DNA from 2 places in the Pectobacterium wasabiae CFBP 3304 genome. Region 2 is predicted to be linked to the other one. Evidence: predicted binding sites of a transcription regulator. Region 2 holds the regulator's gene; the other holds the start of a gene.
The links. Region 2 encodes CRP, which controls carbon source genes, mostly activating them, when cyclic AMP is high. Its sites were predicted from a motif close to ATGTGANNNNNNTCACAT; they were not measured.

Region 1 (5,321 bases), 2.4 Mb from region 2:
AGCGAATGATGTCTTCTGGACGCGCTTCCACACGAGATGTCGGGTTAGACAGTGGCATCACGATAGGGCGAGCGCAGTGTTTGTACATTTCACGGATGATTTCTTCCGTGAACAGACCCGGCTGGCCGGATACACCGATCAGGATGGTCGGCTTGGCATTACGCACCACTTCCAGCAGTGAAATTGCATCGCTGCTACAATCCCAATCAGCCAGCAGTTCGCTTTTCTGTACCAGCTTGCTCTGGAAATCGAGCAGGTTTGGCAGTTTGTCCGTCAGCAGACCGAAGCGGTCAACCATGAAGACGCGTGCGCGAGCTTCTTCTTCACTCAGCCCTTCGGATTTCATCTGTGCGACGATTTGCTCAGCGATACCACAGCCTGCGGAGCCCGCACCCAGGAAGGTGACGGTCTGATCGCGTAACTGTGTGCCTGCTGCACGGCTGGCGGCAATCAGGCTGCCGATAGCGACGGCGGCGGTGCCCTGAATGTCATCGTTAAAGCTACAGATTTCATCGCGATAGCGGTTCAGCAGCGGGGTCGCATTTTTCTGTGCGAAGTCTTCAAACTGCAACAGCACGTTCGGCCAGCGGCGTTTTACGGCCTGAATGAACTCGTCAACGAAGGCATAGTATTCGTCGTCGGTGATGCGTGGATGACGCCAGCCCATGTATAACGGATCGTTTAGGCGCTGCGGGTTGTTAGTACCCACGTCCAGAACGACGGGCAGGGTGTAGGCTGGGCTGATGCCGCCACAGGCGGTGTACAGCGACAGCTTACCGATTGGAATTCCCATCCCGCCGATACCCTGATCGCCCAGACCGAGAATACGTTCGCCGTCGGTGACAACGATGACTTTCACGTTCTGCTTGGTGGCGTTTTGCAGCATATCGTCGATATTGGCGCGGTTAGGATAGGAGATAAACAGGCCACGGGCGCGACGATAGATATCAGAGAAGTGTTCACAGGCTTCGCCGACGGTCGGGGTGTAGATGATGGGCATCATCTCATTGAGGTGACCGTCCAACAGGCGGTAGAACAGCGTCTCGTTGGTATCCTGAATGTTGCGTAGGTAAACGTGTTTTTCAATATCGTGTTTGAATTCCTGATACTGACGCCAGGCGCGTTCTGCCTGTTCTTCGATGGTTTCAACGGCTTCTGGCAGCAGACCTGCGAGATTAAAATCAGCACGCTCTTCTTCAGTAAACGCGCTGCCTTTATTCAGCAGGGGAAATTCGAGCAAGATCGGACCAGCATAGGGGATGTAAAGAGGACGTTTGCTTTCGTATTCTAATTCCATGACTTTTTACTCTTCGGGTAACAGAAAAGAAATTCAGGTGTTGTCGATGAGAAACTGCTGCGGATCTTAAATTACCCAGAGAATATGTACAGGGAATGTTAATTTAAATAGTTACAGATGGCTTGCATATTAAGCAAAAGACAGGCTTTATCGATTCACCTCTCTTTTTTTCACCTTCACGGCGCCGATTTTTTGCGCTTCTCGCCGCCATCATTCCTCAATAAAGTGGTGCTCAACGTCGGTGCAACCCAGTTCGGCCAGCATGATTTGTGAGATCGCCCAGTGGCTGACAGTCGCATTGCGGCGTTCAACGATAGCGGCATGTGTAATGGTACGAGGATCTTCGCCGGCAAGGTTCATCAGATTTAACGCGGTTTGCAAGGGCGGTAGGCTGGGATTGAATGCTGCATTTTCTGCATAGCGGCCGGTATAAAGGTTGCCACTCGCGGTTTCCAACGCTATTCCGCTAATCGCTTTGCTGTAAGGCGCGTGGCTACGGTTAGCGGCATCCAGCGCCTGACGCGCTAGCGTATTCACATTCTGCAACGTCGTGCCGTGGTTGATGTCATCCATCAGCAGGGTGTCAATATTCAGATCGACAGGGCCAAAGGCATCGGGCAGATAGTGACTAAGCACCGCAGGCTGGCGACCCGGCAGTTGAATACGCAGCGATGCCGCATTGCGCAATTCATTCATGAACTGGCGACAGTGGCCGCATGGCGTATAGTTCACGGTCACTGCCCGCAACCCACGTTCATTGCGCAGCCAGGCGTGGCTGATGGCACTCTGTTCCGCGTGAACCGTTTGTTGAAGCTGAACGGCGGTGAACTCCATGTTTGCGCCAAAGTAGAAATTCCCGCTGAGCCCTTGTGCAACCGCACCAACCTGAAAATGCGAGATGGAGGCTTGCGCGCAGGCGGCTGCCAGGGGTAATAGCGCAAAGGCTAACGTGTCGGTATCTATTTGGCTGGCTTCGCAGATTGCATTCACGTCGTCAGCGGTTAGCATCGCGGCAAAATCGGGTTTATCGAGCACGGGACCGAGTGCGGTTTGCAGGTTGGTAGGTAATTGCTGAAAGGCGTTTTCAAATCGTGGATGCATGTCGGTTTACTCTTTTTTGCCCGTCAATGACGTCATGTTAGAAAGCAGAGTAACAATAAATTGTGATCAAAGTCTCTTTGTTGAATGAAATGACTGCAACTTGATCATTAAATGCGAGATGTATCTCAATTTTTATCCCTGTGCTGCTCCCTTATATCGGTTTCCTCTCCTACAACTGCAATCGGTGAGACAAAAAAGCGTACAACCGGGGGCTTGTTATGCTCTGTTGTACGCTTTTGTATCGTTGGACTCGCAGGTTTAATTAAGAACGATCTTTTTCTCTCTGGCTGTTTCCAGCAGTTTTCCAATCTTTTGGAGAAACTTCACCGTTTCCTCGGCAATAGTTTGTGTTGAGATACCTTCTTTTTTGGCCGCAATTTTCCACTGTCGGCGCTGTTTCTTTTCCAGATTGGGATAATGAGAGCGCAATAACCGATGTAGTTCTGGAACATCGCACAATTCTTTCGATATGTTGTCTTCGTAGTAAACCAGCGAAAGGGTAAACGGAGAATTAGGGCCATTTTCGCGGACGACACTGACATAAATTGGCCAATAGCCATTATCTGGGTGCCTCAGCGCGAGTATGGCGGGCATCGTGACATTCAACCAGGTTCTGCCTATTTCCAAATGATCTTCTGCCAACAGTGGGAATGATTTGCGCAGAGTAACCAAAATACCGGAAATGCCTTTAGCCTGAATGAGTTGATCGCACAGTTGATCGTTTTGCTGCATAAAAAGCAGGGCTTCACCCTCAACCCCTTCCAGGTGCGTCGGTTTCCACTCTGTTGGTTTTAATTTTTTTAGCTCAGACAGACGATCAATCACCGATTCATACTGTGCGGCTAGTTGAGCGGACAATTCAGAAATATGTTTTTCATTTGGATCTTGCCACTGTGCCTGTTTCTGACAGTAGGCCATGAGTAGCTGTGCCGCAGCGTTGTTATTTTGCAATTGCAGACGAGCACGCCGAGCGGCTTGCTCCAGCCATTGGTAGCTTAATAATGCCCATTTATCGCCCAATTCTGCCAGTTTCTCTTCGCTGTAGGTTTCCAGCTTTTTATCCATAACGATATAGGCAAAATCGTAGCCTTTGAACACGGATTTACGTGAGAACGCTGTATTGACCGCATCGCAATAATCATCGAGTTGCTCACAAGATAGCGATGCTTCCACTTTGTTCTCAATGGTAACAATGAACTTATTTGCCATATCGATTAAAAAAAGATCGAGGCGGCGTTTCGAACCTGCACTGTCATTAATACCAAATTCACGCGTCATAAAAGCCGAGCCAAAACTTGTCGACTGGATACGGCCCGGCGTCCATTTTGCAAAGAACTTTTTATTGGCGGATTTATTTGTTTCATGACCAGCCTGATAAGCCGCGGTCAGAAAATCTTTGATGACGGCATCGCCCTGACAGTGTCCTTCATTGGGGTTCAGGCACCACGCGAGCATGCTGGAATTTTGATTTTCGGTAAGGTTGATGACATCAAGGATATTATCTGAAGTGCGTAGTTTTTCTCGTAACTCGAGTAACCGATCGTCCATGAGAAAGTCGTAAAATTCCTGCATTTCCATATCTTGTTTCTCCGTTTTCATTTATGAAAAATTCAATAACCAACAATATTCAGTAACAGAGGGAATACCAATGGTGCAATCAGCGAGGTGATGATCCCACATATCACCAGCGCCAGTGAACTGAACGCCCCTTCCTGATAATCCATTTCAGCGCAGCGTGCCGTGCCGAGTGCGTGCGAAGCGGTGCCCATCGACAACCCACGTGCGGCTTTGGTTTTGATGCCCACTCGATTGAACAGGCTGTGGCCGAATACCGCACCGAGAATACCAACAAAAATCACGCAGACGGCGCTGATAGCAGGAATGCCGCCGATGGAACTGGCTACCGCCATCGCAATCGGTGTAGTGACGGACTTCGGCAGTATTGAGGCCGCAATTTCCGGCGATGCTCCCATCCACAGCGCCACCAGCGTACCGGAGATTATCGCCGTCAGGCTACCGATGAAGCACACGCTGATGATCGACTTCCAGCGGGCGCGAATTTGGTGCAACTGTTCATAAAGTGGAAACGCTAGCGCGACGACTGCGGGTTGCAGCAGGTCGTTAAGGACTTTGCTGCCTTGAAAATAATGCTCGTAGGGGATTTTCAACACCAGCAGCAGCGGAATAATAATCGCCATCGACACCAGTAGTGGATTCAACAAGGAGAGCTTGGTCAGCACGGCCAGCTTACGCGCGGCGAAAAAAACCAGCAGAGTCAGCGGCAGTGACCACCATAAATAGCTGAACATTATTCATTATCCTTCGGGGGCGAGCGATCGCTGGCTAGGGCGCGTTCACGCTGCATAATCTGGGTACTAAAACCGACAACCAACATCACAATAAAGGTACTAATCAGACAGGAAACCACGATAGGGCCAAACTGTTGGCTGACCAGATCGTAATAATTCATGACGCCGACCCCAATGGGAACGAATAGCAATGCCATATGGCGAATAAGAAGGTGGCAGCCCGGTTTCACCCACTGCGCGGGCAGAACCTGTGAGCAGAGCAGGGTGAACAGGACCAGCATACCGATGATACTGCCGGGGATAGTGAACGGAAGTAACGCGGATACCGCATTGCCTGCCAGCAGGCAGAGATAAATCAATGCGAAAGCGCGTAAATACTGCCAGCAAACGATGAACGTATTACGCATGGGAAATTCCTGATTAGCCGAGGGGATTATCATAACGCTAATGAAATTTACGTGCCACAGCTCACGAATTTTGTTGTGGGGGGAAGGTGTTCCTGCCTAAAGAATAGGCAAAATCGGTCTGAACTGAAAATGAAAAGAGAACGTTGATGAGACCAATCCGGTTCAGCCCTACGTTAACGTATTTATTGCGGCTGGGCGGGGAGGAAT
Region 2 (5,321 bases):
CCCGCCAGACTAAAACTGGCAACCGCGCCCAGCGCCATCAGCCACGCTTTTGGGTTCAGGAATTGTAGTAACCACCCTTGATAAAGCCGGATCGGCTGGGGCGGAGCAACGGACGTTTCCAGCCGTTCGTAAGCCGCCGTGGCGATTTTCCACGCCAGCCAGAGCAGGTAAGCACTACCGAGGACTTTCAGGATAAAATGCAGCGAAGGGTAAATCAGAATCAAACCGCCGACGCCGAATGCCACCAGCAGCAAAATACTCTGCATCCCCAGCATGATGCCGACCATCAACCACAGTGAACGCATAAAGCCAAAATTCGCGCCCGAGGTCGTCAACAGCATATTATTCGGCCCCGGCGTGATAGCCGCTACCCACAGAAAACCCAACATCGAAAGAAATAAACTCAGTTCCATTATTTGTGGGCGCTCCTGACCCAAATGTCGTACCAACTGGCAGCATTGAAGCTAACAGTGTGATATTGATCGTACAAGAGCCGACAACAAGATTTTCATATCCTTTATGCATGACCATTTTCGTCCGCTAAGCGGTGCCCATAATCCGCATCTGCAAACGCTATTACCGCGCCTGATTCGGCGTCACGCGCAGTTCTCGCCAGTCTGGCAGCCGCTTGAATTACCCGACGGCGATTTTGTCGATCTGGCGTGGAGCGAAGCGCCCGAGCAGGCTAAGCATAAACCGCGCGTGGTGCTGTTTCACGGATTGGAAGGCAGTTTTCATAGTCCCTATGCCCACGGCCTGCTGCATGCCTGCAAACAGCGTGGCTGGCTGGCCGTCATCATGCATTTTCGCGGGTGCAGCGGTAAGCCCAACCGGATGAAGCGTATTTATCACTCCGGTGAAACCAGCGATGCCAGCTATTTTCTGCATTGGATGCAAGAGACGCTGGGCGGGGCTCCTACCGCCGCCATCGGCGTTTCTCTCGGCGGCAACATGCTGGCCTACCTGCTCGGTCAGCAGGGCGAAGCCTGTTCCCTGTCCGCCGCCGCCATCGTTTCCGCCCCCTTAATGCTCGAGCCCTGTAGCCGTCGGATGGAACAAGGTTTCTCGCGCGTCTATCAGCACTACCTGCTGCGTCTGTTGAAACAAAACGCCGGCCGCAAGCTGGCAGCCTACCCAGACACGCTGCCGATTCAGTTGCCGCAGTTGAAGCGAATCCGTCAGTTACGCGAGTTTGATGACGTCATTACCTCACGTATCCACGGCTTTCGCGATGCGGCTGACTACTATCGACGCTGTAGTGCTCTGCCGCTATTGCCTAAAATACGCAAACCGCTGCTGATCATCCACGCAAAAGACGATCCTTTCATGACGCCGGAGGTGATTCCCGATCTGTCGCAGTTACCGTCTAATATTGAGTATCAGCTAACGGAACATGGTGGGCACGTCGGCTTCGTAAGTGGTACGTTATTGAAACCGGAAATGTGGCTGGAACAGCGCATTCCCAACTGGCTTAGCCCATTTTTGGACCACGCCACCGATTCTTCTTCAGGAACCCTTTTTACTCAGGAAACATAGCGTGATTATTCCCTGGCAACAGCTCGATCCAGAAACGCTGGATAACATCATCGAATCGTTCGTGCTGCGCGAAGGCACTGACTACGGCGAACAGGAGCGCTCGTTGGCACAGAAAGTGGAAGATATCCGCAGCCAACTCCAATCGGGCGACGTAGTTTTGGTGTGGTCTGAGTTACATGAAACTCTCAATATTATGCCACGCGGCCAGCTCAATGCAGGAGGGCATGCCCCTTATTGATCATGGCGAAAGGCGTGAAAGAGCGCGCCAAACATGCTAACAATGGGAACCATTACGTCTTTTTTGAGGATGCACGCAGGCTTCAGCCTATGTGGCATCGCGATCATGGAGTCACGCGCCTTATGTCACATCAGCATCCGATTATTGCGGTTACCGGCTCCAGCGGAGCAGGTACCACGACAACCAGTCTGGCCTTTCGTAAGATTTTCCAGCAGTTTGATCTACGCGCAGCCCAGTTGGAAGGCGACAGCTTTCACCGCTATACCCGCCCGGAAATGGACATGGCAATCCGCAAAGCGCGTGATTTAGGGCGACACATCAGCTATTTCGGCCCGGAAGCGAATGATTTCAGCCTGCTGGAACAATCGTTTATCGAATATGGCCTGCATGGGCGCGGCCAGACGCGGAAATACCTGCATACCTACGATGAAGCGATCCCCTATAATCAGGTTCCCGGAACATTCACACCGTGGGAACCGATGCCGGAACCCACCGATATCCTGTTCTATGAAGGGCTGCACGGCGGCGTAGTCACCGAACAAAATGACGTGGCACAGCATGTGGATTTGCTCGTCGGCGTGGTGCCAATCGTCAACCTGGAGTGGATTCAAAAGCTGATTCGTGACGTCAATGAACGTGGCCATTCACGTGAAGCGGTGATGGATTCCGTTGTCCGCTCCATGGAAGACTACATCACCTACATCACGCCGCAGTTCTCTCGCACCCATATCAACTTCCAGCGCGTGCCTACCGTGGACACCTCTAACCCGTTTGCCGCCAAGTCGATTCCGTCACTGGACGAAAGCTTCGTCGTCATTCACTTTCAGGGGTTGGATAATATAGATTATCCCTATCTGCTCGCTATGCTGCAGGGTTCGTTTATCTCCCACATCAACACGTTGGTCGTTCCCGGCGGGAAAATGGGGCTGGCGATGGAGCTCATCATGGCACCGCTGGTGCAGCGACTGATAGAAGGGAAAGCCATCGAATGAGCAAAGCTGGGCACGGTAACACGAGCCAAGAGAATAATGCCGATCGTTTAAGCATCGAGATACACGAGCCGGCCACAGGGGTGAGGCCTCCTGCGGGAACCTCCTCTGTGTTTCCCCTAATAGCGGGCTTAAGTGATCAGCATTAGTGCCTCAAGAAAAAGATTATGCCAGCACTCTAATTTCGTGGCTGTGCGTCACCTCAACGGCTTTGCCCAGCATCAATGCCACAGAGCAGTATTTTTCCGCTGACAGGGCAACCGCCCGCTCGACGACTTTATCGGTCAATCCTTTCCCCGTCACAATAAAATGCAGATTGATATGGGTAAATAAACGCGGCGCTTCAGAGCGGCGTTCCGACGTCAATTTCACCTCACAATCCGCCACATCATTACGGCCCTTTTGCAGAATCGATACCACATCAATCGCGCTGCATCCTCCTACGGACATCAACACCATTTCCATCGGACTGGGCGCTTTATCGCCAGAATTACCATCCATCAATATCTGATGTCCTGATGCCGATTCGCCCAAAAACGTTAAGCCTTCAACCCATTTTACCCGAGCCTGCATGATGCCTCTCCACTAAAAATTTTTTGAAAATTTATATCGTTACTGTACAAAAACCAGCGTTAATCAGAGCTTTGTCATGCTGAAGCGAGACAACACAAGACACATCATTAAAGCTGTGTTAAAACAAAAATAGAATAGACCTTTTCTGGACAAACCCAGAAACGAAGAAGATGATGACGTAGCCAGACATACCCAGCCACGTTTACGGTGCGGCAAGGTAGCAGCCGGAAAATCAAGGGTACAGTGGTTCCAGTATATTCCCTGACGTCATTCTGCCTAGACTGAATTTTATTTTTTTAGCAGTTAAACACGCCGTACAGGGAACTCTGACCCCTGTAATTTGCGCAGTGAATTACAACAGAGGATGATAGCGAATGGTTCTCGGCAAACCGCAGACAGACCCAACTCTCGAATGGTTCCTTTCCCATTGTCATATCCACAAGTATCCATCGAAGAGCACGCTGATTCACCAAGGTGAAAAAGCAGAAACGCTTTACTACATCGTGAAAGGCTCTGTCGCAGTGCTAATCAAAGATGAAGAAGGCAAGGAAATGATTCTTTCCTACCTCAATCAGGGCGATTTTATTGGTGAGCTCGGCCTGTTTGAAGAAGGTCAGGAGCGCAGTGCTTGGGTTCGGGCAAAAACCGCCTGTGAAGTGGCTGAAATTTCATACAAAAAATTCCGCCAGCTCATTCAGGTTAACCCGGACATCCTCATGCGCCTGTCTGCGCAAATGGCAAACAGACTTCAGGTAACCTCAGAAAAAGTCGGCAACCTCGCCTTCCTTGATGTGACTGGCCGTATCGCCCAAACATTACTCAACCTGGCCAAACAACCTGATGCCATGACACATCCAGATGGCATGCAAATTAAAATTACCCGTCAGGAAATTGGGCAAATCGTTGGCTGCTCGCGTGAAACCGTGGGCCGCATTCTGAAAATGTTAGAAGACCAGAATCTGATCTCTGCACACGGTAAAACGATCGTCGTTTACGGCACTCGCTAAATCCCTGTCGCAGTACTACCCTACCAATAAAAAAGCGTGAAGCCTCGGCCTCACGCTTTTTTTATCGCACAATGCGTACAAAACGGTTTATCACAAAATATCGTGAACTCAGTTCGCGGTATCAACCACTTGAGCGACCGCTTTGGCGAATTTCGCCATCCCCTGCACAATATCATCTTCATCAATGATCAAAGACGGCACAAAACGAATGACGTTCGGCCCCGCCATCAACACCATAAGCCCCTGTGCCGTTGCGGCAGCCAGAAATTCGCCCGCACGACCATGCCACTGCGGTTTCAGCTCTGCACCCAACAGCAGCCCCATACCACGTACCTGATCAAATACGCTGTACTGCTGGTTGATTCTCTCCAGTTCACTAACAAAGCGATCGTGACGATCCGCTACGCCCGACAGCACTTCTGGCGTATTGATGATATCCAGCGCGGCTTCAGCGACCGCACAAGCTAGCGGATTGCCACCATAGGTCGTTCCGTGTACCCCAACCGTCATGGCTGATGCAATCTCTTCCGTCGTCAGCATCGCGCTAATCGGGAAACCACCACCCAGCGCTTTCGCGGTAGTGAGGATATCTGGCGTAATGCCATAGTGCATATAGCTGAATAATTTACCGGTACGCCCCATCCCACTCTGTACTTCATCAAACACTAGCAGCGCTTTATGTTGATCGCACAAGTCACGAACGCCCTGCAAAAATTCAGGCGTAGCCGGGGTAATGCCGCCTTCACCCTGAATTGGTTCCAGCACGACCGCGCAGGTGTGATCGTCCATCACCGCTTTAACAGCAGCAAGATCGTTGAACGGAACGTGCACGATATCCGCAGGTTTAGGCCCGAAGCCATCGGCATATTTAGGCTGTCCGCCAACCGAAACGGTGAACAGCGTCCGGCCATGAAATGCATTGTAGAAGGCGATGATCTTGGTTTTATACGGGCTATGGCGTTTAACCGCATAGTGACG

Region 1: cdd (cytidine deaminase) is a predicted target of CRP. The motif match lies at 2,459-2,476, and genes of this name have one in related genera.

What each region holds. Positions count from the first base shown of each region.
Region 1 is NZ_CP015750.1:3,532,759-3,538,079, forward strand. It holds gene A7983_RS16000 (NAD-dependent malic enzyme) at 1-1,297, opposite strand, end outside; gene cdd (cytidine deaminase) at 1,508-2,398, opposite strand; gene A7983_RS16010 (PDDEXK-like family protein) at 2,657-3,997, opposite strand; gene A7983_RS16015 (CidB/LrgB family autolysis modulator) at 4,009-4,707, opposite strand; gene A7983_RS16020 (CidA/LrgA family protein) at 4,707-5,114, opposite strand.
Region 2 is NZ_CP015750.1:1,158,806-1,164,126, forward strand. It holds gene A7983_RS05255 (LysE family translocator) at 1-413, opposite strand, end outside; gene A7983_RS05260 (hydrolase) at 520-1,536, shown strand; gene A7983_RS05265 (YheU family protein) at 1,538-1,774, shown strand; gene A7983_RS05270 (phosphoribulokinase) at 1,897-2,766, shown strand; gene A7983_RS05275 (OsmC family protein) at 2,929-3,336, opposite strand; gene crp (cAMP-activated global transcriptional regulator CRP) at 3,711-4,343, shown strand; gene argD (bifunctional acetylornithine/succinyldiaminopimelate transaminase) at 4,452-5,321, opposite strand, start outside.